DNA from 4 places in the Mucilaginibacter sp. 320_HR genome. Region 3 is predicted to be linked to each of the others. Evidence: riboswitches for the same ligand, from Rfam matches in the RefSeq annotation. Region 3 holds a riboswitch; each other region holds the start of a gene.
What was found. A riboswitch is a leader RNA that binds a small molecule or an ion and turns the genes downstream of it on or off. The one in region 3 is predicted to bind S-adenosylmethionine.
Positions count from the first base shown of each region.

Region 1 (7,704 bases), on a different contig from region 3:
CAATCTGCCTATGATAGCTATGCTTTATCCTACGCACATTACCATGGCGGTAGAGTTTGACAAGCCTGTTGGCGATCCCGTAGTATATAAAGGCAAAACCTACTCTGTTTGTGAGCCCACACCACAGCGTAAAGATCTGGCAATAGGCCAGCTTTCTTCCAAACTTAAAAACGAGGCGTACAAAGTAGTTTACGAATACACACCTGCCGGTCAGTAGGGTTTAGTTATTGACGTTAAACAGCGTAGGATCATCTGATATAATGCCGTCCACTTTGAGGGCTTTAAGCGCGTCTATTTCTTCTTTAGTATTTACTGTCCAGGGTAGTACTTTAATATTCTTTTCATGGCATTGCTTAACAAGGTCAGCATTTACTAGTTTATAAGCCGGGCTGTAAATAAATGGTGTGTAACCGAGGTCGGCTATGTTGGTTTCTAAGCTGTTCTTATTGGCGATAAGATAGGATGTACGCACTTGGGGGTAGCGCGCGTGAATAATCTGCAGCGTACGTTTGTCAAATGACTGAACAACCACGTATGGCGTTATTTTCTTTTGCTCTATTACATTCATTAGCAACTTTACAAATTCTTCCGGTACAGGGTTGTAGATATTGTCGCCTGCCGGAGAGCACTTTGTCTCGATGTTATAAAATACCTGCTTCTTGTGATTAGCCTTTAAATAGGTTTGTACCGAGTCAATGACATCCCCAAGCTTCGGAATATAGGTCTTTACCTTCCTCTGCTTCGGAAAATTGCTGTACAATTTAGAACCCACATCATATTTACTCAAATCAGCATAATTCATTTTATAAAGCACCAGCGATTTGGCTTGTTCGGGCGTGATCTCCTGGCCGTTAGGATCCAGCGTGAAAAGCGGATTAATAAACTCGTCGTGCGAAAGTACCACCTCGTTATCAGACGTAATGTGGGTGTCCATTTCCAGGCTGGTAACGCCCAGGTCTATGGCGTTCTTCATGGCGACAATGGTGTTTTCGGGCATGAGCGACCTGCCCCCACGGTGAGCCTCTGTATCAAACGCCGGGAACTCCGCGGGTTGCATAAGTAAGTTGCTGCTGATGGTAAATCCAGATAATGCAATCAGCGATAATCCTGCGATAAGATAAATTTTCCTGTTTTTCATTCGGCATGTTGTGTTCGCCAAAATTATAGCCGTAATGTTAGCACAGTATTAACAATAAGTACTGATGCGATTATTTACAATTCCCGCTTAAAAAATATAAAACGATAGATCAGGCGCCCATCAACAAGTCCTGGCATTGCCTGGCTATTTCCAGTTCTTCGTTTGTGGGGATCACGAGTACCCTTGTTTTTGCCTGGGGAGCACTAATGTCGCGAATACCGCTTTCTCTTAATTCATTTTTGGCAGTATCTATACCGATGCCCAGGTATTCCATATCTCGGCATACCAGCTCGCGTGCGAGCGCGTCGTTTTCGCCAACACCTGCTGTAAACACTATTGCATCCAGCCCGTTAAGAACGGCCGCATAAGCGCCAATGAATTTTTTGATACGATAGGCGTACATTTCATAAGCCAGCTTAGCCTCAACAATGCCCTGCCGGTAAAGCGCGCTTATATCGCGCATGTCGTTGTGGCCTGTTAAGCCAAGCATGCCGCTTTGCTTGTTCAGCAGATTTTTCAACTGTTCCGTAGTGTAGTTGTTTTGTTCGGTAAGGTATAACAGTACAGATGCATCTATACTACCGCTGCGTGTACCCATAATAAGGCCATCCAACGGCGTAAGCCCCATGCTGGTGTCAATACATTTACCAGCGTTTACTGCGGCCATGCTGCAACCATTGCCAAGGTGTATGGTAATTACTTTAGCATCCGGCTTGCTGAGGTAGTGTGCTGCCTCCCGGCTAACATATTGATGACTGATCCCGTGAAAGCCATAAACCCTTATGCCAAGCTCATGATAAAGCGTGTTAGGTATAGCATAACGAAATGCCTTCTCAGGAAGGGTTTGATGAAATGCGGTATCAAATACCGCCACTTGCGTAGCCGCTGGGAAAGTTTTTTCTGCTACCTTAATGCCTTCGTAATGGCCGGGATTATGCAGCGGTGCCATCGGAAACAAGGCCTGTATTCTGTCTTTTACTTCGGGGGTTATAACCGTCGTGTGCGTTAATGTTTCTCCGCCATGCACAATACGGTGGCCAACAACGTTGATGTCCGCTGCGCTTTGTACAACGGCAATGTCCGCTCTTGTCAATAGCTCTGCTACAGCCAGCATGCCTGCTTCATGGTCTGCAATTGGCTGCTCTATACGGATAACATCTTCCTTGTTATCAAGGCGGTATTTATGAGTTATCTGCGCGTCACTATGGCCTATCCGTTCTACAAGGCCGCTGCAAAGCGGTGTAACAGATCCCTGTATGAAGAGCTGGTATTTAATAGAGCTACTGCCCGAGTTAATCACAAAAATATTCATGTGCAAGAGTATAGTTAGCTATCCTGGCTTTGGATAGCAGTAATAATAACTGTATTAAAAACGTCGTCAACGGTGCAGCCACGGCTAAGGTCATTTACAGGCTTGTTCAACCCTTGCAACATTGGTCCAATTGCCAATGCGCCTGTTTCGCGTTGTACGGCTTTGTAGGTGTTATTACCGGTGTTCAGGTCAGGGAAGATGAGTACACTTGCTTGCCCGGCCACTTCAGACCCCGGCAGCTTTTGACGGCCTACTACAGGATCAACAGCCGCATCGTATTGTATTGGCCCTTCAACTTTCAGGTCCGGACGCTTCTCTCGTACGAGTTGTGTAGCCCTCCTTACCTTTTCTACGTCTTCGCCCGAGCCGGACGTGCCCGAAGAATAAGAAAGCAAAGCGACCCGCGGCTCGATACCAAACCTGGAACTATTATCTGCCGAAGAAACAGCTATTTCTGCAAGTTCTTCTGCGGTAGGGTCGGGGTTTACGGCACAGTCGCCAAATACCGAAACCCGGTCTGCCAGGCACATAAAGAATATAGATGATACCGTAGAAATACCCGGCTTGGTTTTGATGAACTGTAGCGCGGGCCGTATGGTGTGCTGCGTAGTGTGTACAGCACCTGATACCATTCCATCAGCATGGCCTTTATAAACCATCATGGTGCCAAAGTAAGATACATCCGTCATCAGGTCGCGTGCCATCTCTAGCGTTACGTTCTTACTTTTTCGAAGCTCATAAAGCGTTTGCACGTAGTCGTCATAAAAGGAGGAGTTAGCAGGTGATATGATATTAACCTGGCTTAAGTCTACATCTATACCCAGTCGCTTTACGGAGGCCGCTATTTCTCCCGGATCGCCCAGCAACGTGATATTTACCAATTGCTGGGAGATGAGCCTTGCAGTGGCTTGAAGAATACGGTCATCGTTACCCTCCGGCAAAACGATATTTTTGCGCTGCCGTTTCGCCCATTGTGTAAGCTGGTATTGGAACATGTGGGGTGTCATCGCGTCCGAGTGGAAGGTCACCAGCATTTTTTCCAGCGAAGGAACATCTACATACTTGTTAAATGTTTCTATGGCAAGCTGTATCTTCTTTGAATTGTCAGGCGTTATACGCGCCTTAACAGATGCGATGTTGTTGGTAGTCTCGAAAGTGCCGGAGTCTACGGTAAGTATCGGTACAACATTCTGCAATCCTTCTATCAGGCGCATTACGGGCTCCTCGGGTATACTGCCCGCTGTAAGTACAATGCCTGCAACCCTGGGGTAACTTGCAGACAAGTTGGCCTGCAGCGAACTGATAATAATATCGCCGCGGTCGCCCGGCGTTACTATCAATACGTTCTCCTTTAAATAATTTAAAAAGTTCGGCACCTGCATGGCGCCGGTTACAAAATGATCTACCTGGTTGGTAAGGTGTTCCCGCCCAAAGAGCAAACGTCCGTTCAAACGTTCAAAAATGTCGTTTACCGTAGGGTTTTCGAGTGTTTGCTCTGCAGGGATAACAGAAACCAGGATGTTCTCGGGCAGTTGCGCCATAAGCAGTTGCTTCACATCAGCGGTTTGGGTGGATTGCACCCTATTGGCCACCACGGCAAGCACCTGTATGTCGTGCGACTGGTAAGCACGCCAAAAATTGAGCGTGTCCTGTACAATCTCGGCAGTAGTTTTATTATCGCCAGATACCAGCAGTAAAACCGGTGCATTCAGGTTTTTGGCAATTAACCTGTTTGTTTCAAACTCAAATGCTGTAGCGGGGCCTGCAAAGTCGCTGCCTTCTACAACGGTGTAGTCATAGGCAGCTTCAAGTGTTTTAAACCTGCTGATGATTGCGTCCAGCATATCGCCTTGTCGCCCGTCCTTCAGGTGTTGCATTGCATCTTGCCTTGTAAACGCGTAGGTGTCTGCATATGCCTGCGGCAGTTGGAAGTGCGACAGGATGGTTTGTATATGGCTGTCCGGCTGTTCTTGCGGAGCAAGCGGTATTATAGGTTTAAAGTAACCTATTTTTTGTGCCCTGCCCAGCAGCATGGCTACCAGCCCAAGCGCAATAACTGACTTACCGCTATAGGGTTCAGCAGAGGCTATGTAAATGCTTTTAGTCAAAGTAAATAATGTATAGTTTTTACCAGGCAAAGGTAAAGCTAACTGCTTGCAAATACCTGTTGTAAATTAATAAATAAGGTGATTGAAGTCGCCTTTGTAAGTTGTCATAGCTAACAAGTAGCACAGCCTTATTGTTTATTGTGCAAGGGCGGGTGTTTACTTGGTTTGGTGGTAATTGGAAGCAATGCAAGCGAGATAATAATTTATTTTGAATAAAATCTATAAATTCTATAGTCTTTATATTTTATTTATATATTTGCAGCGAAATAGTTCTTTATAGTTATCAAGAAAGACCGAGGGAAAGGCCCTGTGACGTCTTAGCAACCTGTACAATAAGTATAAAGGTGCTAATTCCTGTCTGCCATTGGCAGAAGAGATAATGTTTACAATACATGCTTAGCTGTCAGGCTTATCAGTACACAATATCTCCCCGGTGCAATCTTGATGGCTAAAAAGCAATATTGTTAATGCTATATTATTATGAAAACACATTTTACATTGCGCTCGCTTTTTAATCACTCGCTATCTTCATCTGCATGTTTCATGCAAGGCATGCGTTGTTGCTGCTAATTTAATTTCCCATACAGCTGAGGCTTGCAGCCTCTTATTATTTAAACATCCTTTACAATAGCTTACTGCAGCGCAACTGCCTTATGGCTTTCGTACGGGCATTTTTTACCTTTTACAATTAATAGTCATGTCAAAACTTTACAAGCTATTGTTGGCGGCTCTACTGCCATTTTTATTGCTGCAAACTGCCCTTGCCCAAACGGCTAAGGTTAGCGGCGTTGTTACCGCCCGGTCAGACGGGCAACCGCTCCCCGGTGTTACGGTATCGGTACAGGGTTCTACCAACGGCACCCAGACCGATGTACAGGGCAGGTTTTCCCTTAATGCAAAACCAAATGATGTGCTGCGGGTGTCTTACCTAGGCTTCACCACGCAACAGATCACGGTAACACAAACCGACGCGCCGCTGCAAATAGTACTGGTAGAAGCCGCAAATTCATTAAACGAGGTGGTGGTAACCGCGCTTAACATCAGCAAAGACAAAAAGTCATTGGGTTACGCGGTGCAAAGCCTAAAATCGCGCGATATATCAGAAGCTAAAGAAAGCAACCTGGTAAACGCGCTTGCCGGTAAAGTTGCCGGTGTACAAGTAACCAACAGCCAGGGCGATATGGGATCATCACGTATAGTTATCCGGGGTGAAACATCTGTATCGGGTAATAATCAGCCACTGTTTGTGGTAGATGGGGTTATAGTAGATAACTCCCAGTTCCAGGGTGCAAACGGCTCAAGGGACTTCCCTAATGCAATCTCAGACCTCAACCCTGAGGATATAGAATCTATAAGCGTACTTAAAGGGCCTAACGCTGCTGCACTGTACGGGTATCGCGCAGCTGCAGGCGTTATTCTAATCAAAACTAAAACAGGTAAGGGTGCTAAAGGGCTCGGCATCACCATAAACTCTAATACCAGCTTTGCAACATTGAAGGTTTTCCCTGATTATCAAAACCAGTTTGGGCAGGGATCCAACGGAAAATTCAGCTACGTGGATGGCAAGGGCGGAGGCGTTAACGATGGTGTGGATGAAAGCTGGGGCCCTCCGTTGGATGGGCGATTGATCCCGCAATTCAATTCCAACGGTGTTGCGGTACCTTTTGTAGCGCACCCTAGTAACGTACGCGATTTTTTTAACACAGGTGTCACCCTAAACAATGGTGTTGCACTTGCAGGCAGCGGAGACAAGTATGATTTCAGGTTGTCATACAATAACCTGCATCAAACCGGTGTGGTGCCTAATTCATCACTGGGCCGTAATTCATTTTTATTGAACACCACATTTAGGCCAACAGCAAAGCTTACCGTTACTACTATAGCTAATTATATTAAAGACGATGCAGGTAACCTCCCGGGCGCTTACGGCCGCAGAGCAACCAGCACCATGCTTCAGTTTACATGGTTTGGCCGCCAGGTGGATATAAGCCAGTTGAAAAACTACAGAAACCCTGATGGCAGCACCTTTAACTGGAACAATAGTTACTATAGCAACCCCTATTTCATCGCGTATGAGAATACAGTTGGTCAGTATAAAGATCGCCTGATTGGCAGCATCGAACTGAATTACAAAATTGGTGGCGGTCTGTCGGCAAATTTTAGGACCGGTACCGATTTTTACAATGACCGTCGCAAAATAAAGGTAGCCTATGGTACCAATGGAACACCATTCGGCTCTTATGAAGAAGACGCTTATCACGTAAGCGAAACCAATACCGAAGGCAGGCTGCAGTACACTAAAAAGCTAAATAAGGATTTTTCATTGGATGCATTTATTGGTGGCAACATAAGTACTATTGTAAACGAGCAAAACGACCAGATAGCACCTAAACTGGCAGTTGCTGGCCTTTACACACTTAGTAACTCACGCGACCCGCTGGTATCATCAAATTACTATGGCAAACTTAAAACATACAGTTACTTTGCCTCTGCACAAATCGGATATAAAGATTATGCGTTCCTGAACCTTACCGGCCGTAACGACTGGTCGTCTACTTTACCTGTAGCAAACCTTTCGTACTTCTATCCGTCGGTGAATGGTAGTTTGGTATTATCTCAGGCACTTGATTTTAAAGGTGATGCTTTGAGTTACCTGAAACTAAGAGGCGGTTGGTCTAAAGTAGGTAAGGCCGCTACACCTTATCAGCTCATCAACACATATAACTTTACAGCGCCTTTTGGCACCAATCCGCAGCAGAGCGCTAATAGTATAGATCTTAACCCGAACCTAAAACCTGAGACAACAACCTCCGGCGAAGCGGGCTTTGAGGCAGGACTCCTGCGAGACCGGGTGCGTTTGGATGTTAGCGTCTACAACACAAACAGTATCAACCAAATACTTAATGTGGATGTTAGCCCCTCTACAGGTTATACACAAAAGCTGATAAACGGTGGTCGAATTAATAATAAAGGGCTGGAAGTACAACTAAGCGGTACGCCAATAAAAAAGAATGATTTTTCATGGGATGTAACCGTGAACTATTCGCTTAACCGCAGCAAAGTAGTATCGTTAGATGAAGAAGGCAGGCTTCAAAGTTATATACTTGGCACCAACCGTACGGTGCAGGTACTTGCCGCAGTGGGGA
Region 1 is NZ_JCAWAI010000001.1:522,793-530,496, forward strand. Features, by position in the region: gene AC59GT_RS02335 (hypothetical protein) at 1-217, shown strand, start outside; gene AC59GT_RS02340 (glycerophosphodiester phosphodiesterase family protein) at 221-1,138, opposite strand; gene AC59GT_RS02345 (acetate/propionate family kinase) at 1,248-2,450, opposite strand; gene pta (phosphate acetyltransferase) at 2,465-4,558, opposite strand; SAM riboswitch class I at 4,836-4,941, shown strand; gene AC59GT_RS02355 (SusC/RagA family TonB-linked outer membrane protein) at 5,256-7,704, shown strand, end outside.
Region 1: it holds a riboswitch for S-adenosylmethionine, as region 3 does, so the genes downstream of both, AC59GT_RS02355 (SusC/RagA family TonB-linked outer membrane protein) here and metH (methionine synthase) in region 3, are expected to answer to the same signal.

Region 2 (7,704 bases), on a different contig from region 3:
GAACCGATAATGTTTGCACACACTATAAAGTGCTCATCTGGATTAAAGTGGTCATTTTCTCCGAAGAGGCCGTTCCACCAGTCAAATACGTCAGAGTTTGCAGTTAAAGCGTGGCATACCCATATTACATTATCAGCTTTTTTGTTTAAAGTACCGTAGGTATGATAGCCTATTTGCAGACCCTTTAACTTGCGGCCATTTTCAAATTCAAATGTGCCTGTGTATTTAAAAGTTTGTAAACTCATTTCTTTTTTATCGTTACCGCGGGAGCAACTTATTTGGTTGCTCCCTGATAACATCACTTAAAAACTAAAAAAACTAAAATCGTTATGCGAGTTCAGGTTGCTCTATTTTAGCAAATGCCTGTTCAAAATCTGCCTTTATATCATCAATATGTTCTATTCCCACAGCTACCCTAAGCCCTGCCGGTGTTACACCAGCTGCGGCTTGCTCGGCTTCGCTTAGTTGCTGGTGAGTTGTAGCCGATGGCTGGATAATTAATGTTTTAGCATCGCCTACGTTGGCTAAGTGGCTTACAAGCTTAAGGTTGTCGATTACTTTGGAAGCAAGCTCTTTATTACCTTTGATTTCAAATGACAGTACGGCGCCAAAACCATTTTTAAGATATTTCTTTGCCAATGTGTGTTGAAGTGATGACTCCAGACCTGGGTAGTTGACTTTAGCAACCAGCGGATGTTGCTCCAGCCACTTAGCTAGTTCCAGTGCATTGTCTACGTGACGCTGCACACGTAAAGAAAGCGTCTCCAGCCCTTGTATATTAAGCCAGGCGTTAAAAGGGGATTGTGACGGACCGAAATCTCTCAATCCCTCTACGCGAGCTCTGATAATAAATTGTATGTTCCCAAAAGGACCATTAACACCAAATACATCAGCAAACACCAAACCATGATAACCTTCTGCAGGTTCGGTAAACTGCGGGAATTTACCATTACCCCAGTTGTAATTGCCGCCGTCGATTATAGCTCCGCCAATGCTGGTACCATGGCCATTCACCCATTTAGTGGTCGATTCTACAACCACGTGCGCCCCGTGCTGCAACGGGCGAAACAGGTACCCCCCCGCGCCGAATGTATTATCGACTATAAGTGGTAGCTCGTGTTTATTTGCCAACTTGCCAACCTCTTCAAAGTCGGGAATGTTAAATCCTGGGTTGCCGATGGTTTCTACGTAAATTGCTTTTGTTTTATCATCTATGTGCTTTTTTAAAGCCTCAGCAGTGTCGCTTTCGGCAAACCTAACCTCTATTCCAAGGCGCTTAAAAGCAACTTTAAATTGATTATAAGTGCCACCATAAAGAAAAGGAGAGGTAACAAAGTTATCACCAGCCTGTAATATGTTATTCAAAGCAATAAACTGCGCCGCCTGGCCCGAGGCTGTTGCCAGTGCAGCAACACCACCTTCTAAAGCTGCAATGCGTTTTTCAAACACATCAGTGGTGGGGTTCATCAAACGGCTATATATATTCCCAAATTCCTTTAAGGCAAAGAGGTTTGCACCATGCTCGGCACTGTTAAAAACGTACGATGTGGTCTGGTAAAGAGGGACAGCGCGAGCACCTGTAGTGGCATCAACTTCCTGTCCGGCATGTAGTTGTAAAGTTTCGAATTTTAAGCTTGACATGTTCTGTAGATTTTAAGGATTTTGTTGAAATATTACGATTGAGGCGCAGGATAAGGTATCCTGCTTTTCACGTTTCTTCAGAAATAAAAGGGACGTGTGTTTACCGGCTAGCAGCAGCAACACATATAAATACAGCCATTTATATGGTTGTATGCAGAACGGTTAACCGTTTGTGATTGCTTATTATTGTGCTGGAAGTGGATCGTACTTTTCATGATTAAAAATTTATATCCCCCGGGGTTATTTTCCGGGACAGGAATTGGCACCTTCTCCATTCCGGAGGGTTGCCAGCGGTTCTTTGAGCCTGATCTCTCGCCGCTTCTTTATAAACCAAAATCCTTTTGAGGGGAATTGATCAAGGTATCGCTACCAAATAATGTTCCAAATATATGGCGATATAATTTTACTATCCAAATAATATTTCAATTTTATTGTCATATCATAAATATTACTTACCTGTACATGCCTCAATGAGAATCAATTTTTAGCTACTGCCAGAAGTAGTAAACTAAATTGCTATCTTCTGAAAGCAAAATTATATACCACCCGCAGACCTACTATCACCCTGGTATAGTCTGGATCGGCCCGCAACTTTATTGCATCTGCCCTGAGGCTTATTTCGATGTTTTTCCTGTTGTTGATTGTAGGCTCGTAAGCTAACGCAAACGACGGGTAAACCCCTGCAACAACATCGTCACTGCCTGCCACAAAATACCCCATAGCTCCCAGCTTAAGGCTGATGCTATTTGTTATATAGTATTTTGCAGCTAATCCGGCGTACAAAATATCCGCTTTGCGGGTAATGTAAATGGCATTGTTAATTGTGTAGGTATGGTTTGTTTCAGCATTAAGTCGTTCGTACCCAATGGCGGGTACAAGCCCCAATTTATCGTTTAAACGAATACTGCCCTGAGCTATAGCGCCCCATCCAATTTTAAACCCTGCAGCTAAAGGCTGATTTACGCCTGCACCCAAGCCGAACGAGCTCTTCATTTGAGCGGATGCTACGGTATACATCAACACCGATAAAACACCAGTTATAATAGTAATTTTCATGCTTCAAACTTGTTTACTAAAAGTCAATCAGGTATTAACATGCTATAAACATTTGGTGAATTTGCGTTGTGTTGAATACATAAATAGCGCGTAGCAACTGTTTAACATACCGCCATTAACCTAAAGCTTGCTCCAGATCAGCAATAAGGTCATCTATATGCTCAAGTCCTGGGGATACTCTCAACAAGTTAAAAGGAGTCTTGGTATCAGGACCTTCAACGGATGCACGGTGTTCTATTAAGCTTTCCACACCACCAAGACTAGTAGCCTGGGTGAATAGTTTAAGGGTGTTTATTACCCTTCGCGCTTCTGGCTCGCCACCTTTAACCGTAAAGGAGAACATTGCGCCAAAAGCAGTCATTTGCCCTTTTGCTATTTCATGTTGGGGGTGTGATGGCAGGCCTGGGTATAGTACCTGTTCTACTTTAGGATGTTTTTCCAAATAAGCTGTAAGTAACTGCGCATTTGCAACATGCCCACGAACACGGTATGGCAGTGTTTTTATGCTGCGAGTAAGATAGTAACAATCCATAGGCGAGGGGATAGCGCCACCCATGGTTTGTACGTTGCGTATCTTCTCCCACCATTCATTCTTCTCTGCGGTAATCAGCGCTCCGCCCATCAAATCGCTGTGCCCACCAAAGTATTTCGTTGTAGAGTGCATTACCAAATCTGCGCCTAAAGCTAATGGCAGCTGGCAAACCGGCGTTGCAAAAGTATTGTCACAAACCACCTTAATGCCGTGTTCTTTAGCTATTGCAACAGCTTGTTTAATATCTGTAACCTTTAACAATGGGTTAGAGGGCGTCTCCAGCCATATAACACCTGTATTTGGCTTTATGTATGACCTTAAAACCCCTTGATCATTTACGTCAACGAAATCAAACTCCAATATCCCTGCAAAAAGTGTTTTAAGTTGATTACGAAGCCCATGATACATATCATCAGGGGCAATAATGTGGGTACTAGGTTCCAACGCCTGAAACACCGACATTCCCGCTGCGTTACCGGAAGAAAAAGCTGCAGCCTCTATACCGCCCTCCAGTTTCGCTAATACGTTCTCCAGTAAAGCACGGTTAGGGTTTGATGCACGGCTGTACATGTGCCCGCCCGGGTAACCGCCCTCCTGGCCGCGTTGAAAAGTCGTAGCCATTATAATAGGCTGTACTACAGCTTTTGATGTTTCATCTATATGGTTTCCTGCGTGTATCGCTATAGTTTCCAGATTCATATTCAACATTATTACTGCCGCCAAAATAAAAAGAAATATCCAGCAATGTTGTAGCGTTATTCATATCCACAACGTAATTACCTCAAGACATCAAACCCCTAAACTGATGAAATACCTTTACACAATTGTACTATTGACAATATTTAGCCTTTCTGCCTGCAAAAAGGAAGGTATTAACACAGATCTGGATCAAAGTCTCGAGGCATGGTCAGATTTTAAGTCCTCATCTAACAATACCTACTCTTATATTGCGTACTTCGGCTCCTGGACAGGTTTCCATGCAGAAACAAAGCTGACAGTTGTAAACGGTAAGGTAAATCTGCGCGAATATAAATCAGGTCATTACAAGCCAAATACAAATGAACTGGTGGTAGAAAATAGCTGGACAGAAAGCGGCGCTACATTAAACACCCACACCGACGGGCACCCATTACTCACCATAGATGAAGTGTATACCAAAGCTAAGCACGAATGGCTTAATGTCGACAAAAAGCAAAATGATATCTACTTCGAAGCTGAAAACAACGGTGTTATTTCATCCGCAGGCTATGTGCCAAAAAACTGTGCTGACGATTGTTTTACCGGTATTAAAATAAAAGAAATCAAGGTGTTTGTGAAAGAGATCAAGTAGCCATATAAGGACATTTTGCCGTTCCAAAACCTTCAATTTCCACACTTTTTAGTAGAAGAAAAATGGTTTGGGAGAAACGCTGCAAGGCGGCGCATTAAAATTATCTACTTTGGAAAAATACCAGGATTTGCTAGGTTCGATAAAGGTCACCCCGCGTGAGGTTATCCGATTTGGTAAACTGACCGTCATTTTAGATGTTCAAACACCAATGGCTTAAATTGACTTTGCCCCATACCCACGCTTTTTGCTACATTTGCCTAAATTATTTTGTTAAATGGAAGCACCAGAAGCCCTCCAGGTGTTGATAAACAACCCGCAGCTTTCACCCGAACTCAAGGCCATCGCTCAAAAGGTTCTTCAAAAAGAACGCATAACTTTTAACGAATGCGTACTGCTCTACGAAACAGCAGAACTTGGTTACCTCGGCGTTTTAGCCAACTACATACGCGAACAAAAACACGGCGATAAAACTTACTTTAACCGTAACTTCCACATCGAACCAACAAATTTGTGCGTATACGATTGTAAGTTTTGCTCTTACTCGCGACTGATTAAACAGCGTGGCGAAGGGTGGGAGTACACCATGGAAGAAATGCTGGACATTGTAAAGAAATACGATGATCAACCTGTTACAGAGGTACATATTGTGGGTGGCGTATTGCCTCAGTATGACGTTCCCTTTTATGCCGAACTATTTAGCCGGATCAAGGCGCATCGTCCCGAGTTGCATGTAAAGGCGCTTACTCCGGTAGAATATCACTATATATTCAAGAAAGCGAAGCTGGACTATGCTACCGGCATGAAGCTTATGAAGGATGCCGGGCTGGAATCAATGCCGGGCGGAGGAGCCGAAATATTTCACCCGGAGGTGCGTGACAAAATTGCCAAAGACAAGTGTACAGGCGACCAGTGGTTGGCCATACACGAGGAATGGCATAAGCTGGGGATGCGCTCAAACGCTACCATGCTTTACGGCCATATAGAAGAATACTGTCACAGGGTTGACCACATGGAGCGCCTGCGCGAGCTACAGGACCGTACCGGCGGATTTCAAACCTTTATACCGCTTAAGTTCCGTAATCAAGACAATCAGATGAGCAACGTGCCGGAATCCACAGTAGTGGAAGACCTGCGCAACTACGCCATAGCACGTATCTACCTGGACAATTTTGACCATGTAAAAGCTTACTGGGCTATGATCAGCCGGACAACGGCACAGCTTTCACTTAATTTTGGTGTGGATGATATTGATGGTACGCTGGATGATACCACCAAAATATACTCTATGGCAGGTGCGGAGGAACAACATCCTGCTATGAGTACCAGGCAATTGGTAGAGTTAATAAAAAATGCAGGACGGCACCCGATAGAACGGGATACGCTGTACAACGTAGTAACTGATTATAAAGATCATCAGTTTGAGGAACAGGAAAAACCCCGCTACTACAAACTGCCGGTAATCAATTAAGCTAAAAGCAGAATGAATAAAGCTTAAAGTGGAATAATTCTGAAGCTTGGCCTTCTGCATCTAACAAAATGATAAAGACGCTATACATAGTACGCCACGGACAAACCGAACTTAACAGACAAGGCATAGTACAGGGCCGCGGCCGCGATACTGATCTTAACGAGGAGGGGCGGGCCCAAGCGCATCAGTTTTATGATGCTTATAAGGATGTACCTTTTGATAAGATATACATATCTAAGCTGAAGCGTACGCAGCAAAGCATACAGCCCTTTATTGATGCAGGCATCCCTTACGAAAAGCTGGAGGGACTTGACGAGTTGGCCTGGGGTAAATACGAGGGGCAACCCGCAAGCCCTGAAACAAAAGGTGCTTTTCTTGACTTAATGCGGGCGTGGGTAAGCGGCGACCTCGACGTTAAGTTTGAAGGTGGCGAAAGTCCCAACGAAGTTGAGATTCGTCAGCGGGAGGCCTTGAAGGTTATCATGAGCCATCCCGAAGAAAAAACGGTTTTGATATGTATGCACGGCCGTGCTTTGCGTTTGCTGCTATGCGTACTTACCGGCAAGCCGCTTACCGAGATGGACAGCTTTCCCCATCAAAATCTCGTACTTTATAAAGTTGCCTTTGATGGTGAAAGATACGAGATCATCGATTTCAACAACGCTCAACATTTAAAGAATTCAGAACAGATACGTGAGAAAGATCAGAATATCCGCCGTTAGTTATACCAACACAAAACCTTTCTTATACGGACTACAGCGCTCGGCCATAATGGACAGGATAGACCTGAGCCTTGATATGCCATCGGACTGTGCTCAAAAACTAATTGATGACAAAGCCGATATCGGCCTTATACCCGTGGCGGCTACACTCAGCCTGCCTCAGTGGGAAATTGTCTCGGCTTATTGTATAGGCGCGGTTGGCCCGGTAAACTCGGTATTCATCTTTAGCAACTGCGACATCAGGGAAGCTGCCCGTGTTCAGTTAGACCCGCAGTCACGCAGTTCTAACAACCTCGCGAAAGTGCTGTTAAAGAACTATTGGAAAGTATCGCCGGAACTGATTATTGATGCCGCAGACTATGCGGAGCCTACTGATGAGCGTACTGCCTTTGTACAAATTGGCGACCGCACCTTTGGTAAAACAGACCAATATCCGTTTGTATATGACCTTGCCGAAGAGTGGCAGAAGTTTACGGGCTTGCCGATGGTATTTGCTGCCTGGATAGCCAACAAACCTATCCCTGACGACTTCATGAAAGATTTCGATGCAGCATTAAAGTACGGACTTAATCATCGTAAAGAGCTGCTGCAAGAACTTCCACAACGTACAGATTTCGACCTGGAGGACTACCTCATGCACCGACTGGACTTTGATCTTACTGAAGATAAAAGGAAAGCCTTGTACTTATTTTTAGATTATATAAAAGCGTTGTAAGATTAACTATGCAAAGCTCAATGCTATCAGGTGGAAGTAGCCATATCCGTTATGGACATTACAGATACCCGCGGATGTTAAATGTTGTTTGTCCTGGATGTCTGAATAAAGCAGCACTTGTCCATACTAAAGCACCTGCAAGCTTTGAACACTTTTCAGATACTGATTTTAGAGAAAATTTTTGGCAGTTTTCATGTCACAGTTGCCTGAAAGAAACTATATGCGATTGGACCGCAACGA
Region 2 is NZ_JCAWAI010000002.1:577,479-585,182, reverse strand. Features, by position in the region: gene AC59GT_RS08215 (homoserine O-acetyltransferase family protein) at 1-245, opposite strand, end outside; gene AC59GT_RS08210 (O-acetylhomoserine aminocarboxypropyltransferase/cysteine synthase family protein) at 328-1,641, opposite strand; SAM riboswitch class I at 1,864-1,973, opposite strand; gene AC59GT_RS08205 (hypothetical protein) at 2,158-2,697, opposite strand; gene AC59GT_RS08200 (trans-sulfuration enzyme family protein) at 2,813-3,928, opposite strand; gene AC59GT_RS08195 (hypothetical protein) at 4,035-4,559, shown strand; gene mqnE (aminofutalosine synthase MqnE) at 4,834-6,027, shown strand; gene AC59GT_RS08185 (histidine phosphatase family protein) at 6,096-6,749, shown strand; gene AC59GT_RS08180 (menaquinone biosynthetic enzyme MqnA/MqnD family protein) at 6,721-7,464, shown strand.
Region 2: it holds a riboswitch for S-adenosylmethionine, as region 3 does, so the genes downstream of both, AC59GT_RS08210 (O-acetylhomoserine aminocarboxypropyltransferase/cysteine synthase family protein) here and metH (methionine synthase) in region 3, are expected to answer to the same signal.

Region 3 (7,704 bases):
AAAAGAATTTGCTTACTGGGAAAAAGTGAAACTACAGTATGATGAAACGGTAAGCAAATCTACCAAGGAGCTAAACGACCTGCAGCCTGCTATGAACGCGCTGATGGCAACCAGTGGCTACATTAAACGCGCGCTTAACCTTAAAACAGACGGCACTTTCACCGTTAAAGATCTGGCTAAAATAAAAAGCAGTAACGATACCATTAGCCGAAGCGTTTATGTTTGGCAGTCCGTTTTTGAACAGGAAGGCGGTGCTGCCGACAATGCCAAGGTAATTAATGATCTGAGCGAATACCTCGCAAAATTGAACAATGACGTTAACCCAGACCTGGATGCGCGTAAACGCATAGTAGGCGACGACCCTAATGTACAGGATGGTAAACCTTACGGTAACAACATCCTAAAGTTTGAAGATGCATCGCACGGTACAGGCGTTGCCGGCCTGATTGGCGCTGCACGTAATAACAATTACGGCATCAATGGCGTGGCGGATAATGTTAGGATAATGGCTATTAAAGCAGTCCCTAACGGCGACGAGTACGATAAGGATATTGCTAATGCTATACGCTACGCGGTAGATAATGGCGCGCGAGTGATCAACATGAGCTTTGGTAAAAAGCTATCTCCCCACAAAGAGTGGGTGGATGCGGCATTTAAATACGCGGCATCTAAAGACGTGTTACTGGTACAGGCATCCGGTAACGATAACCAGGATGTGGATGCCAAGCCGGAGTTCCCGAATGATATTTTTGCAGATGGCTCTGGTACAGATGCGGATAACGTGATCAGCGTGGGTGCATCAGCCGCAAAGCTGGACGAGAACCTTGCAGGCTCTTTCAGCAACTATGGCAAAAAGAACGTAGATGTGTTTGCACCGGGCGTAAAAGTAACCTCAATTGATAAGGATGCCGAATTTAACACTGCCGATGGCACCAGCTTTGCTTCGCCAATTACCGTAGGTGTTGCTGCTTTGGTATTGGAGTACTATCCAACGCTAACTGCCAAACAGCTTAAGCAAGTGATACTGGAATCGGCCTCTCCGCTTAATGGCACCATGGTGCTTAAACCAGGCACCAAAGAAAAGGTTGATTTTACTACTTTATCTAAAACAGGCGGCGTAGTTAACGCTTACAAAGCTTTAATGATCGCTTCAAAACTTAAAGGCGAAAGAAGTATCTAACGCACCAAATGCGCAATAATAAGAAAGCCGGGCTCGAAACGAACCCGGCTTTCTTATTTCGTACCGTGTGGTCTAAATTGTGATAGCCTTTTTAAACGTTTCATCGTTCTCGTTAACCACCCGGTAGTAAGCATTAATGCCCCATTTAAAACGGGCGGCATTTGCCTTAAGCAATGTGGCAATAGCCGGAGCATCGGCGCCAACATCTTTGGCTTTAACCTCCTTAGACGCTTTTTCCGCATACGATAAAAAGTGCGATAGCGTAGCACTGTTCACCTGGTAGTCTTTTATAAAGCTATCTGCAGTAGGGTACTTTTTAAGCAAAGGCTGCATGGCATCAATTACATAAGCGCTAAATAGCTGGTTAACCAACAGTGCGCCTACCAGCCGGCTTTCGCGTGTGGTATCGTCAGGTACAAAAACGTCTGGCATTATGCCGCCTGCGCTCAGCACCTTTCGCCCCTTTGTAGTATGGTAAGTTGCAGCGCCAACAAAAGCGCTATCCGTTAAGTTGCTTTCTTCAGACAGTAGCTCGCCTTTACGCACCCGCTCGGCCAGTTCATTACGGTAGCTTTGCGCCCCATGTTTATAAGATTTTTGAATGGACCGGCCCGACGGTGTATAGTACCGCGCCACGGTAAGGTTAACTGCAGTACCATCGCCGAAAGGGAATTGCTGCTGCACCAGTCCTTTGCCAAACGATCTGCGGCCAACAATTGTAGCGCGGTCAAGATCCTGCAGGGCACCCGCCAATATCTCACTTGCCGATGCAGAATATTCGTCAATTATAACAGTCAGCTTACCCTCCTCATAAACACCCGAGTCGGTAGCAGTATAGTCCGTGCGTGGTTCATGCGCGCCCATGGTATAAACAATAAGCTTATCCTTAGGTAAAAACTCATCAGCTAACGCAGTAGCAGTGTTCAAGTACCCGCCACCGTTTCCACGCAGGTCTATCACCAGTTTTTGCATACCCTCTACCTTTAACCGTGCCAGCGCCAACCTAAAATCAGCATCCGTAGTTGATGCAAACTTACTTATTTTTATATACCCCGTATTGCCCGTTACATACGCCGCATCCAGGCTGCTTAGTGTAACGTGCCCGCGCTTAATTATAAAATCCTTATACTGCCCCTCTGGTGTAAGCACCGTGAGCTTTACTTTTGAGTCTTTCTCTCCCCTGAAATTTTTACTTACCCGTGCAAGTGTAAGCCCGGTACCAGAGAATGGCTTTCCGTCTACCTCCAGCACTTTGCCACCTGTTTGTACCCCCGCGCGTGCTGCCGGCCCATTAGGGTAAACCATAGTAACCACCAGGGTGTCGCGCAATAACTGATATTCAAGCCCTACCCCATCAAACCCTCCTTGCAGGCGTTCGCTTATGTTACGTGCCTGTTGCGCAGGCAGGTAAACCGAATGCGGATCGAGGCTTTGCAGCATATCGTTTACGGTAACGCCCTCAATGCTGTCGGTATTCACACTATCTACATAACTGCTGTTTACCAGGCCAAGTACCTTTGATATTTTATCTTCTCCGGACGAGGTGGTAAAAAAGCGGCGGCCCGACCGTTTGTCGGTAATAAAAATACCAAGGCCAATGCCAATAAGCAGTAAAATAAGTGTGCGGAATATTACCGCTGCCGTGTGTTTCATCAGATGTATCTACGACAAATTTAATCATTACGCTTCAGCACCTATAATTTATATCATCTTCGTTGCTTTGTGTAATTTTGTTCAATTTTGCTAAAAATACCTGCTAATGGAACGCACTACGGAAAAGGATTCTAATTACACCGGGCTGGAGCATATGCCCCTGGGCGAACTGCTGCGCAGCATTAACAACGAGGACAAAACGGTTCCGCTTGCAGTAGAAAAGGCGATGCCGCAGATAGAAGCACTTGCTGCTGTTGTTACTGAGAAAATGCGTGCCGGCGGCAGGTTGTTTTACATTGGCGCGGGCACCAGCGGAAGGCTGGGTGTGGTTGATGCTTCAGAATGCCCGCCAACCTTCGGCGTTCCTTTTGATTGGGTGGTAGGTATAATAGCAGGGGGAGATACAGCAATACGCAAGGCAGTAGAATTTGCCGAAGACGATACAGAGCAAGCCTGGCGCGACCTGCAGGCTTTTGATATAAACCAAGGCGATGTGGTAGTGGGCATAGCGGCATCGGGCACTACCCCGTATGTGATAGGCGGACTTGAAACCGCTAACGAAAAGGGGATTGCAACCGGCTGCATTGTTTGTAACAGCGGCAGCCCTGTAGCAGGCGTGGCACAGTATCCGGTAGAAGTAGTTACCGGGCCTGAATTTGTTACCGGAAGCACCCGCATGAAGGCTGGTACTGCGCAAAAGCTGGTGCTGAATATGCTGAGTACAAGCGTAATGATACAATTGGGCCGTGTAAAGGGTAATAAAATGGTAGATATGCAGTTAAGCAATAATAAGCTGGTAGACAGGGGGACCCGGATGGTGATGAACGAGACTGGTTTAGACGAGCAAACCGCCGCCAGGCTGTTAAAAGAACACGGCAGTGTACGTAAAGCTGTAGAAGCTGCAAAGTAGTTCGCAGATATGCAAATTCAATAAATGATTAAAAAACTTAAAGCCTCTCCCTTCAGGGGGAGGTTTGGAGGGGGCTTAGGGTAAATGCACGAGATAGAACCATATTATAAATGGCGCGATGATTACATAGCATCGGAGGACGAGCATTCGCCCTTTTACGCCACACAGTATAACGAGTTTGAGTACGATAAGCAGATATATAACTACCTGTTGCACCCGCAGTGGGATTCATTCGGCTCCAATACATTATATATAAAGGTGTTGTACGTAGACTATGACCGCGGGTACAGCATTATAGAAATGATAGGCGAATGGAACGATGCCATTAACAACGACATTATGATGCTCAAACGTGAAATACTGGAGCTGATGATGGATGAAGGGGTGAATAAGTTTGTGCTGATAGGCGAGAACGTATTGAACTACCATTACTCTGACGATAGTTATTATGAAGAATGGTTCCAAGATGTTGAGGATGGATGGATAGCAGGCATAAACTTTAGGGAACATGTGCGGGACGAGTTCAGGCACAGCAATGTTGACTACTACATTAACTTTGGCGGCAGGCTCGACGACCTCAGCTGGCGCACACTAAAACCGCTGCAAGTATTTAAACAGGTAGAGGAACAGCTCCAAAAACGCCTCAATTAATTGATCATCCGCTTGCAAGCTTTAAAAAGTATTACAACATTTACAGCGATTATCACGTTTTAAACTCAAATAACATTTCAATAAAAAAATGGAAACCAAAACAACAAATTACGTTTACGATAGCGTAAGTCATATAGAGGATGCCGAGGCGTCGCGTAAGTTCATTGCAAATGTATTTATGTGGATGTTTGTGGCGCTGGGCATATCATCGGTATGTTCTTACATCTTCGCCTTCAACCCCGACCTGAGCTCGATGTTGAGGAACAACGTTACCGGCCAGAGCAACCTGCTAGGCATAGCCGTTATGTTTGCCCCGCTTATATTTATTATCGTTGCAGGCTCACGCTTTCATAAAATGAGCTTTACTTCGCTAATCGTGCTGTTCATTGCATTTTCGGCAGTAATGGGCATCAGCCTTAGCTACATATTTTACAGGTACTCTATCGGTACTATTTCCAGCGTGTTCATCACGTCGTCAGTGGTGTTCGGCGTCATGGCGATAGGCGGGTATATTACCCATCAGGACCTTACTAAATTCGGTTCTATTATGATGATGCTGCTTGTAGGCATCATTGTAGCCAGTGTACTTAACTTTTTCATGCACAGCGACAGCTTAAGCGTGATCATTAGCTACATAGGTGTTGCAGTGTTTGTAGGCCTTACTGCTTATGATGTTCAAAAACTTAAGCGCCTTGGTGCCGAAATAGGCTACGCCGGCAACGACGCTAAAAAGATGGCCATTATGGGTGCAATAACCCTTTACCTTGACTTTGTAAACCTGTTCCTGTTCATGCTGCGCATATTTGGCGGCGGCAACCGCAGGTAACATTTTATTAACGCTATTTACAAAGGCTGCTCCTCAAAAAGGCAGCCTTTTTTATTCGACATTTTAACCTGTAATTTACCTTATTACTTGCAAATAAAACTGAAAATAGCGTTGCAAAACAGTGTGGTTTTTAAAGAACGCACATCGTATATTTCATGAAAAACTGCTATGGGGTGTTCATTTAAGCATTTTTTACAGGTTTTAAGCAGGTGTTCAAAAACGGGTGTTTAATGGACCGGCACAAAAAAAGCTGAACACTTTTGCAGTTTTGAAGGGTAAATTATCCTAAGGCAACTTCCTTCATAGCGGCAGGCGCGGCCTTGTACAATACAACATTAATTTTCATATTTGTAGTGCTTATGGAGAAAGGCGGAGGGATTAGACCCTGCGATGTCTTAGCAACCTGTGCTTACAAGGTGCTACATTCTACTTGGCCCAAACAACAATGGCCGGGAAAGATAAGCGAAAGTCAATACCGTACACCTGACTTTTCGATATAAGCCGTATATGTAGTTTCGGGTTTGCAGAAGCAGTAATTGCCAATGCAACATGCGTATCTGCATACTGTTAACTGTCAACTGCTCACTGATACAATGGATATTAGAAAAGAACTGGAGAAAAGGATATTGGTGATTGATGGCGCTATGGGCACCATGATACAGCGCTACGAGCTTACTGAGGATGATTTCCGCGGTGAGCGCTTCCGCGATCATGCAAGCGACCTGAAGGGGAACAATGACCTGCTTAACCTTACGCGCCCTGATGTTATTAAAGCCATCCACTGCGAATATTTAGCCGCAGGTGCGGACATTATAGAGACTAACACCTTTAGCACCCAGCGCATCTCCCTGGCTGATTACCACATGGAGGAACTGGCTTACGAGTTAAGTTACGAAGGTGCCCGCTTAGCAAAAGAAGCGGCAGATGAGTACACACAAAAAGACCCGTCAAAACCGCGTTTTGTAGCGGGTGCTGTTGGGCCTACCAACCGTACGGCCTCTTTATCACCCGATGTAAATGACCCCGGCTATCGGGCCGTTACCTTTGACGACCTTGCAGAAGCTTACTATGAGCAGGTACGCGGGTTAGTAGACGGCGGCTCGGACGTATTGCTGGTAGAAACCATATTTGATACACTAAACGCTAAGGCTGCACTGTTTGCCATTGACCGTTACAAGCACGAGTGCAAAGCCGCAGGCAAAGACATGGCCGCCTTCAGGCCTACCGGTGGTGTAATGATCTCGGGTACCATTACCGATGCCTCAGGCCGCACCCTATCAGGGCAAACAGTAGAAGCATTCTGGAATTCGGTTAGTCACGCAAACCTGTTATCTGTAGGGTTAAACTGCGCCTTAGGTGCCAAGGAAATGCGCCCGCACCTGGAAGAACTTTCAGCTAAAGCAGGTGTGTACATATCTGCTTATCCTAATGCCGGTTTGCCTAATGAATTTGGCGCTTATGATGAAACCCCTCATGAAACAGCGCACCAGGTAGATGACTTTATGGAGGCCGGTTTAGTTAACATTGTCGGCGGATGCTGCGGTACTACCCCAGACCATATTCGCTGTATTGCCGAGAAAGCCGCTAAATATCCACCGCGCAAAAAACCGCAAATTGAGCCTTATCTGCGCCTGAGCGGCCTGGAAGCGGTAACACTTACACCGGAAACCAACTTCGTGAATATTGGCGAGCGAACCAACATAACCGGCTCACCAAAATTCTCTAAGCTTATCCTTGCTGAAGATTACGAAGCAGCCCTCTCCGTAGCCTTACAACAGGTAGAAGGCGGCGCGCAGGTGATCGACATCAACATGGACGAGGGCATGATCGATTCGGAAGCAGTAATGGTTAAGTTCCTTAACCTTGTTGCAAGCGAGCCGGATATTGCCAAACTGCCCATCATGATCGACTCCAGCAAGTGGACTGTGATTGAAGCTGGGTTGAAGTGCTTACAAGGAAAGGGTATTGTAAACTCTATTTCCCTAAAAGAAGGTGAAGATAAATTTAAAGAATACGCACGAAAGATACTAAGCTATGGTGCGGCTACAGTGGTAATGGCTTTTGACGAAAGAGGCCAGGCAGATACACTCGAGCGCCGTAAGGAGATCTGCGAACGCAGCTACCGGATACTGGTTGACGAGGTCGGCTTTCCGCCGCAGGACATTATATTCGATCCCAACATCCTTACTGTTGCAACCGGCCTTGAAGAGCACAACAATTATGCGGTTGACTTTATAGAAGCTACCCGCTGGATAAAACAAAATCTGCCGTACGCCAAAGTTAGCGGTGGTGTAAGTAATATATCTTTCTCGTTCCGCGGTAATAATGTGGTGCGTGAGGCAATGCACTCGGCATTTCTTTATCACGCTATTCGCGCCGGTCTGGATATGGGTATCGTTAACGCCGGCATGCTGGAAGTTTACGAGCAAATTCCAAAAGACTTGCTGGAGTTGGTAGAAGATGTGCTGCTTAATCGCCGCGACG
Region 3 is NZ_JCAWAI010000003.1:273,937-281,640, forward strand. Features, by position in the region: gene AC59GT_RS11765 (S8 family serine peptidase) at 1-1,180, shown strand, start outside; gene AC59GT_RS11770 (S41 family peptidase) at 1,253-2,833, opposite strand; gene murQ (N-acetylmuramic acid 6-phosphate etherase) at 2,940-3,743, shown strand; gene AC59GT_RS11780 (hypothetical protein) at 3,828-4,394, shown strand; gene AC59GT_RS11785 (Bax inhibitor-1/YccA family protein) at 4,483-5,220, shown strand; SAM riboswitch class I at 5,575-5,685, shown strand; gene metH (methionine synthase) at 5,814-7,704, shown strand, end outside.

Region 4 (7,704 bases), on a different contig from region 3:
TATTTAAAAGCCTACCTGGATGTAAAACCCGGCACAACGCTTGGCATACCCCACCCCTGCTTTATTATCGTTAACGTAAACGGGGCTAAGAAAAAGTAATATGCTTCTTTCCGGCTTTGTCGTCTATAAGCTTCTGCTTACATACCCTTATGTGATCAGTACTTATCAGCGCTGCCTGCATTAACCTTAACATTTATAAACGTGCTCACCGCTTCGTTAACTTCGTGGTGCCGCTCCATAAGGCCCATGTGACCGGCCGGTGTTAAAATCGTGAGGTTAGCACCGGCGAAGCCAGGGTTGACAGGTAGCTTGCAAAGTTTAGCTGCTGATAACTTTGCGTGCCTGCGAAGGTTAAAAACCTGGTCATGATAAGGCTGTTGCCGTTGATAAAGCTCATCCACTTGCTTAACCACAACACCGGCGAAAGAGCTACCATAAGCCAGCATATAGGTTTTAATATTGGGTTTTGGATGGCGGTAAGCAAGCCGCTTAAAATAGATGTTTTTGTTGGGTTGGTGTAAGTAGTGTGCTGCAACACAATACCCTTTATTGCCGAAAGCTGCTCCCGAAAAACTTTGCAGAAAGTTAATATGGTAAACCCGCCCATACTATGCCCCCATAAAATAGGGTTAAGCGGCTTTGTTTGCTCTATAACAAACTTAAGGCACGCTGCCAGGTGCTCCAGCTCATAATTATTACCGGCAGGTTTGCCTGATTTACCCAGGCCGGGCAGGTCCATTAATATCAGGTGATAATCGTTACCAAAATGCTTCTTTTGATAATACCACTGCATGCTGTTAGAGTCCCAGCCATGTATAAATATAATGGTTTGCTTGCCTGGTGTGCCGCAGTGCTCAATGTGTATCTCCGTTCCGTCGGCCATCTTAAGCTGCTGTTGCTGCTGGCAGCGTTCAGCTGCAGGTTCGTCCTCGCCGGGGCGGCTCTTACCCATAAATATCCTGAGTATCTGCTTGCCCAGCAACAGGTATACCAACACCACTATAGCTCCTATAAGGCAGCGTTGCGCATAGTCATGGTCCCACGGTTGGCCTACTACATCTTTATACAAATACCACTCGCGCCATAAATAAACTTCTAACCAAATAAGGAAGGCAGTAAACAGCTGAGTTAACAGGAAAGCAAGGACGATTAAAGGCATGATATAAGCGTATTGATCTGATAAGCGAACAGCATTAGCTCAAGAATGTTTAACTTCTAATTAAATATTTCACTATTAAGAATTCATCTCTCAAACAAAAATTGAAACAATTTAACACTAAGCAAGCTTGGTATTAAAGCGTATTAAGGAGGACTACCTTACAACTATACTTGTGTCTTTTTGAGAAATTAAATAACCAATGGAAACAACTAACATTAAAGCATTTGGCACCGAGGCAGCCGAAGCTCCTCTAAATCAACTAAACATCAACCGCAGGGTACCTACACCGCATGACGTAGAGATAGATATCCTGTTCTGCGGTGTTTGCCACTCCGACCTGCATACCGCGAGGAACGAATGGCATGGTACCGTTTACCCTTGTGTACCAGGCCATGAAATAGTTGGGAAAGTTGTGCGCGTGGGCGACCATGTAAGTAAATTTAAAACAGGCGACCTGGTTGGTGTGGGCTGTATGGTAGATTCGTGCCGCGAATGTGAATACTGTAAAGAAGGTCTGGAACAATATTGCGAACCTGGTATGACCGGAACCTATAACGACCCCGACAAACACCTGGGTGGCCGTACGTTTGGCGGCTACTCTGAAAGTGTTGTAGTAGATGAGAACTATGTATTGCGCATACCTGACAACCTTGATGCAGCAGCAGCCGCGCCTTTGCTGTGCGCCGGTATTACAACCTATTCCCCGCTTCACCACTGGAAGGTAGGTCCGGGTCAAAAAGTGGGCGTTGTAGGTATTGGCGGTTTAGGCCATATGGCCATCAAAATTGCAAAAGCAATGGGTGCGCAGGTGGTGGCATTTACCACATCCGAATCTAAGTTTACCGAAGCTAAAAGGCTGGGAGCCGATGAAGTGGTGCTATCTAAAGATGCAGAGCAAATGGCAGCTTACCGCGGCAAGCTTCACTTTATTTTAGATGCGGTATCTGCCGAGCACGACATAAACGCGTACCTGAATTTACTGCGGGTAGATGGATCTTTAGCGTTGGTCGGCGCGCCGGAACTGCCGCTGCCTGTAGCTGCCTTCAGCCTTATACCTAAACGCAGGAGCTTTGCAGGATCAATGATCGGCGGCATTGCCGAAACACAGGAAATGCTTGATTTCTGCGGAGAACACAACATCACTGCCGATATCGAGATGATCAACATACAGGAGATCAACGAAGCTTACGAACGTTTGCTGAAGGGTGACGTAAAATATCGTTTTGTGATTGATATGGCGTCACTAAAAAACAACAACTAATAACGACCATGGAACATTACACCGATGAAGAAATGCAAGCCGAAGGTTATAAGCCGGCTCCTGCAGATTACTTTACCGGCCGCGCCTGGCTAAAGCCGTTTGTAGCACCAGACGATAACACTAACTGCATCGTAAGCGATGTACTTTTTGAACCCGGCACCCGCAACAACTGGCATACGCACGGCAGCAACCAGATACTACTTGTAAAAGAAGGTGTCTGCTACTACCAGGAAGAGGGTTCGCCTATCCAAAAAATTGAAGCTGGCAGTGCTATTAACGTATTGCCAGGTATTAAACACTGGCACGGTGCATCGCCGGATTCGATAATGATCCATACGGCTATAGGCATCAACACAGAAAAAGGTATAGTGAACTGGCTGGACCCGGTGACAGATGAGCAGTACAACGCTGCTGAATAAAAAATAGATTTAGCTGAGAGCGGTTAAAAATTGGCTGTCGTCAATTTGCAACCGCTTTATTATTTAAGACCCACTTATATATTCCACCAATACGTCCACTTTATTACCAGTTGGCGGTTCTTGGCCATAAATGGTGAAGGAATGGAGTTATCGCCATAAACAACAAAGAAGTCTGACGCAGGCTTGTAGCGCCATTGCAGGCGGGTATTGATGTTCATGTTATTAGCCTGCTCGTTATACTGTACATAGGTGGTAAAGTACAGCGTATTAGTAAGGGTGACATCCGCGCGGGGACCGATCAGCCAGAATTTATTATGGCCGTAAGGCTGCGGCAAGCGCAGGTCATTAAAAGCCAAATTCAACGACAGGTTTACAAACGGCTGGAATCGGTAACCTATTTGCCCTATCAAAGCTAACCGGGTACCATCATCATAATACCCGCCGTACGAAGCTTCGGCCAGGTAGGTGAACAGGCTTTGCGGCTTGGAAGCGTACTGCACATCGCCGGTGTTCCAGTGGTTCTCAAAACCAACGGGCAGCATCGGTTTGCCGGTGTTCGTAGGATCGAACGGCCGAAGCAGCTTTACGTAAGTATCCAGACCTGAAAAGGTGAGCACGCTACGATTTCGGAAAGTAACTATATAGCTCAGGATGCTTTCGTTATCGGTACGTTTATAATGCTCGTCAAAAAAGTAGTTTGACGATAGCTGCACGCCGTGCGACAGCACTACACCACTTTTAGGAAAAAAGTTATGCAGCAGCAAGGGGTTAAGCTTGTTGTAGCCATTACGGGGTACGTAGCCCACCTCGGCATTGTAATTGCGCCCTACGTACTGCTCCTGCAGGTATAACGTCCAGTATTTGCTTAGGTATTGCAGGTGCGCGGCCTGCACATAATCGTGACCCTTTATACCGGGCGTGAACGATTTTAAACCAAGCAGCTTACCTGTCCACAGGTTGTTTGATGAGGCGAGGTTATACTCTACACCCAGGTTGCGGTTATAAGCAGGCGAAGTGTTGCCTGGGTTAGGCGCGCTGCCTGTACCATCCTTATTAACAAACATTATCCCGATGTTAGAGCGGGAGAAAACCCGCCGCTGCAGGGTAACAATCCCAAAGTTTTGCGCCGGCAGGTGTCCCCCACCGGACTGCCCTGTTTGCACATCCATCACACCTACGCGCCAGTTTTTATCAATCTTACCCGTCATACGGCCGCCGGCACGTATAGGTGCGTTGAGCCCTATCCGGCGCGAAAAGAACGGGCGGATGTCTGAATAGCCGAAGTTGGCGAACAGGTCGCCGTTTTCCAGGAAGAACTGTCGCTTCTCCGGAAAGAACAACTCGTAGCGGTTAAGATTAATTACCTGCTGGTCTACATCTACCTGGGAGAAATCCGGATTAACCGTTAGGTCAAGATTGAGCGATGAGGTCAGGCCGATCTTCACGTCACCGCCAACGTCCTTACGCCAATCAGTGCCTGTGTGATTGGTATAATCTTTTGTGACACCGGCAAGCGCGTAAGGTATCACCGAGATATTGCTGTTGGCCACCGGAGGCGCTTTGTCCCAAACAATGGTGCCGGTGTAAGCAAGCGAAGCCGTAGGGAACTGCCGAGGAACCGGTGCCCATGCCGACTTTTCGGTTGTCTTCAGATCGTTACGACTGAAGTTTACCCCCCATTCGCGAATGCCTTTTTTGTATCTGATGGTCTTAAAAGGAATAGCCGCCTCAAAAACGTACCGGTCCGGGTAGTTCTTCACTACAGAATACCACTTGTTGTCCCAACTCAGGTCTACCTTACTGCCTTCATACATAGTTCCATCCCATTGTGCACCGGCTGCATTGGCGCCAAAGCTAAAACCATCTGTACGGGCATCAAAAGGGTCGAGAAAGAAAATAAAGTTGTCGTTCTTACCAAAGTTAAAGTCACGCTTCAGCGACTCCACCATATACCCCGATGTAGGCTGATAACAAACGGCAGATATGTAAAGGTTATCATCGTCATAGGTCATCCGCACGGTGGTGCGTACATTGGCCCGGCTGGTATCCATTGGCAATACCATAGCAAAGTCGCTGGTGGTGTCAGCAGATTGCCAGCCTGGCTCATCCAACAGGCCATCTATCTTAATTTTAGATGCGCTGCGGTGTATCTGGTAACGATAATTGATGTTTTTCTTCTGTGCATAAGAAGTTAATGCAAGCAGGCAGCAGCCTAGCAGCAACGTAAATTTTAGTGTAGACACAGGGGCTTATTGGTATTTGGATGATCGGGGTACTCGGTAACAAGTATATTGATAATTTTAAGGAAAATAAGCTTTCTTTTTAAAAATGATCAAGAAGTTTAAAGCCTATTGTGTAACCTGCAATCTTGTTATCCCTATATTTAGCGCATGCAAGACACCCTACAACAACAGTTTGGCAATATCGATATTTACCTGTTCGATCAGCTGTTAAAAGGCACCTTTAGCAATTGTCAAACCATATTAGATTCAGGTTGCGGCGGTGGCCGTAATCTGGTCTATTTCCTGCAGAATGGTTATAACCTATTTGGAGTAGACCCTAACCCCGATGCGGTGGCACAGGTGCGCGATATGGCTGCGGTGCTTGCACCAAAGCTGCCTTCAGCAAACTTTTTGGTAGCACCTGCGGAAGACCTGCCCTTTGCTGGTGCATCTTTCGACTTGGTCATCAGCAGTACTGCACTTTGCTCAAAAAATTGAACACTTTGATGCGATGGTCACCTCCATGTGGCGGGTGCTTAAACCGGGTGGTTATTTCTTTGCCCGCCTGGCCTCTGACATAGGTATTGAAGATAAAGTCTTGCCTTTGGGCAACAACCACTACCTTCTTCCTGACGGATCAGAAAGGTTCCTGGTAAACCACCAGATATTGCTGAACTATACCCGTGAGTTAAACGGTGAGTTGTTTGAGCCCATAAAAACCACCAACGTGCAAAACCTCCGTTGCATGACTACCTGGTGCGTGCATAAACTTTAATAAAAAAGCGACCGGCTCTTCAGCTGGTCGCTCCTGAAAACTATAAGAACACTTTAAATCAGACGTCGTGGGTAGATTCGAACTACCGTATAAGGTTTTGCAGACCCTCACCTATCCTCTCGGCCACACGACTTTATCTTTCAGCCTTATTTGTTAGGCTGCGGAGTTGTCCTGAGATAAGGTTTTATCACCTTATGCCCCTTAGGGAACTTAGCCGGTATGTCTTCTGTTTTTATGGATGGCAGCACTACCACATCTTCACCGTCATTCCAATCGGCCGGAGTTGCAACGCTGTGGTACGCGGTCAGCTGCAGCGAATCGATTACCCTTAAAATCTCCTGGAAATTACGTCCTGTTGATGCCGGGTAGCTGATGATCAGCTTTATCTTTTTATCAGGCCCTATTACAAACAGCGAGCGTACTGTTGCGGTAAGAGAAGCGTTTGGGTGTATCATATCATATGCCTGTGATATCTCTCTGCTCTCATCTCCTATTATAGGAAATGTAACCTCAACGCCCTGGGTTTCGTTTATGTCGTTTATCCACCCTTTGTGCGATTCCACGTTGTCTGTACTCAATGCTATCACCTTTACATTGCGCTTGTCAAACTCATCTTTTAACGATGCGGTTTTACCAAGTTCAGTTGTACAAACAGGCGTATAATCCGCCGGGTGCGAGAACAGCACACCCCAGCTGTCGCCCAGGTATTCGTAGAAATCTATCTCTCCGTTTGATGTTTTTGCTTTAAAATTTGGGGCGTCGTCGCCAATGCGTAAGCTCATGTTTTTAATTTTATTAAGTTTTAAGTATCGGTTTGCTGCAATAAAGCTATGCAAATTGCAAACGTTTAACCAATAAAATTATCCCGGAAGAGTGTTGATGAGGCGCTAAATACAAGCCAAAAGGACGCTTTTACAAACGTTCTGTTTTCTGTTAAATCAGCTTATCTGTCCCCGTTTAGTTCGGAGCAGGAATTAGCACCTTACACTGGTATAATACCGGTACAGGTTGCTAAGACATCATAGGGCCTTTCCCTCTGTCTTTCTGGATAAGTATATTTAAAGAACGATATCGATACAAATATAGATATAAAATCTATAATTCCTATAGACTTTATAAATTTTATACTTTTTTCATCTAAGTGCCTGACAAACAAATAAAAAATTTATTCTCACAACATTTGGTGAAATAATGAATAACAATTAATTCCTTTTGCTAAGGTCCATATCATGACAGTTATTGATGCCACAACTCTTTTACGTGTTACGACGTATAACGCAGTAATAATTTAATACTTTTAAATATAACTGTAGGTATAATGTTAAATATGAAATAATGCTGCGAATTAATTTATACATTAGCAAGGAAATATTATCTACCAAAAGTTAAATAAATTAAAAATATAGACAATTATTAAACAACAGCGTTGTACAGGTACCAAAATTGTACCTATATGTTTAATAAGGTATTTAATAAAAGAGAAGAAACGGGTTAAATGATGAGCAATACGGTAACAGATAATTTTTCTGAAGAAAGTGCTGCACGCCTTGCCCGTTTAATAAACAATGTAAACACCGGTATCTGGCAGTATGATCAGGTTACGCAAAAGGCGCGGTGGTCTGCCGGGTTTTACACTTTACTTGGCTACAAACCCGGCGATATAGAGTGCTCCTACAAAAACTTTTACGACAATCTTCTTTACCACGAGGACAAGGCTGCCTTTATAAAGGCCACCCATTATTCGGGGCCGGGGCCTGCGCCCGTAGCACAAGTCCGTTTGCTTACAAGGCACCGGGGGTACCAGTGGTTTGAAAGTACGGCTTTGAAGTACGATGGCGACGACGGCAGGTTTATATACGGAGTACTCA
Region 4 is NZ_JCAWAI010000006.1:226,062-233,765, reverse strand. Features, by position in the region: gene AC59GT_RS19860 (hypothetical protein) at 1-99, shown strand, start outside; gene AC59GT_RS19855 (alpha/beta fold hydrolase) at 263-1,159, opposite strand; gene AC59GT_RS19850 (NAD(P)-dependent alcohol dehydrogenase) at 1,359-2,420, shown strand; gene AC59GT_RS19845 (cupin domain-containing protein) at 2,429-2,839, shown strand; gene AC59GT_RS19840 (carbohydrate binding family 9 domain-containing protein) at 2,914-5,082, opposite strand; gene AC59GT_RS19835 (class I SAM-dependent methyltransferase) at 5,230-5,559, shown strand; gene AC59GT_RS19830 (hypothetical protein) at 5,573-5,836, shown strand; tRNA gene AC59GT_RS19825 (tRNA-Cys) at 5,899-5,969, opposite strand; gene AC59GT_RS19820 (peroxiredoxin) at 5,983-6,618, opposite strand; SAM riboswitch class I at 6,777-6,891, opposite strand; gene AC59GT_RS19815 (PAS domain-containing sensor histidine kinase) at 7,332-7,704, shown strand, end outside.
Region 4: it holds a riboswitch for S-adenosylmethionine, as region 3 does, so the genes downstream of both, AC59GT_RS19820 (peroxiredoxin) here and metH (methionine synthase) in region 3, are expected to answer to the same signal.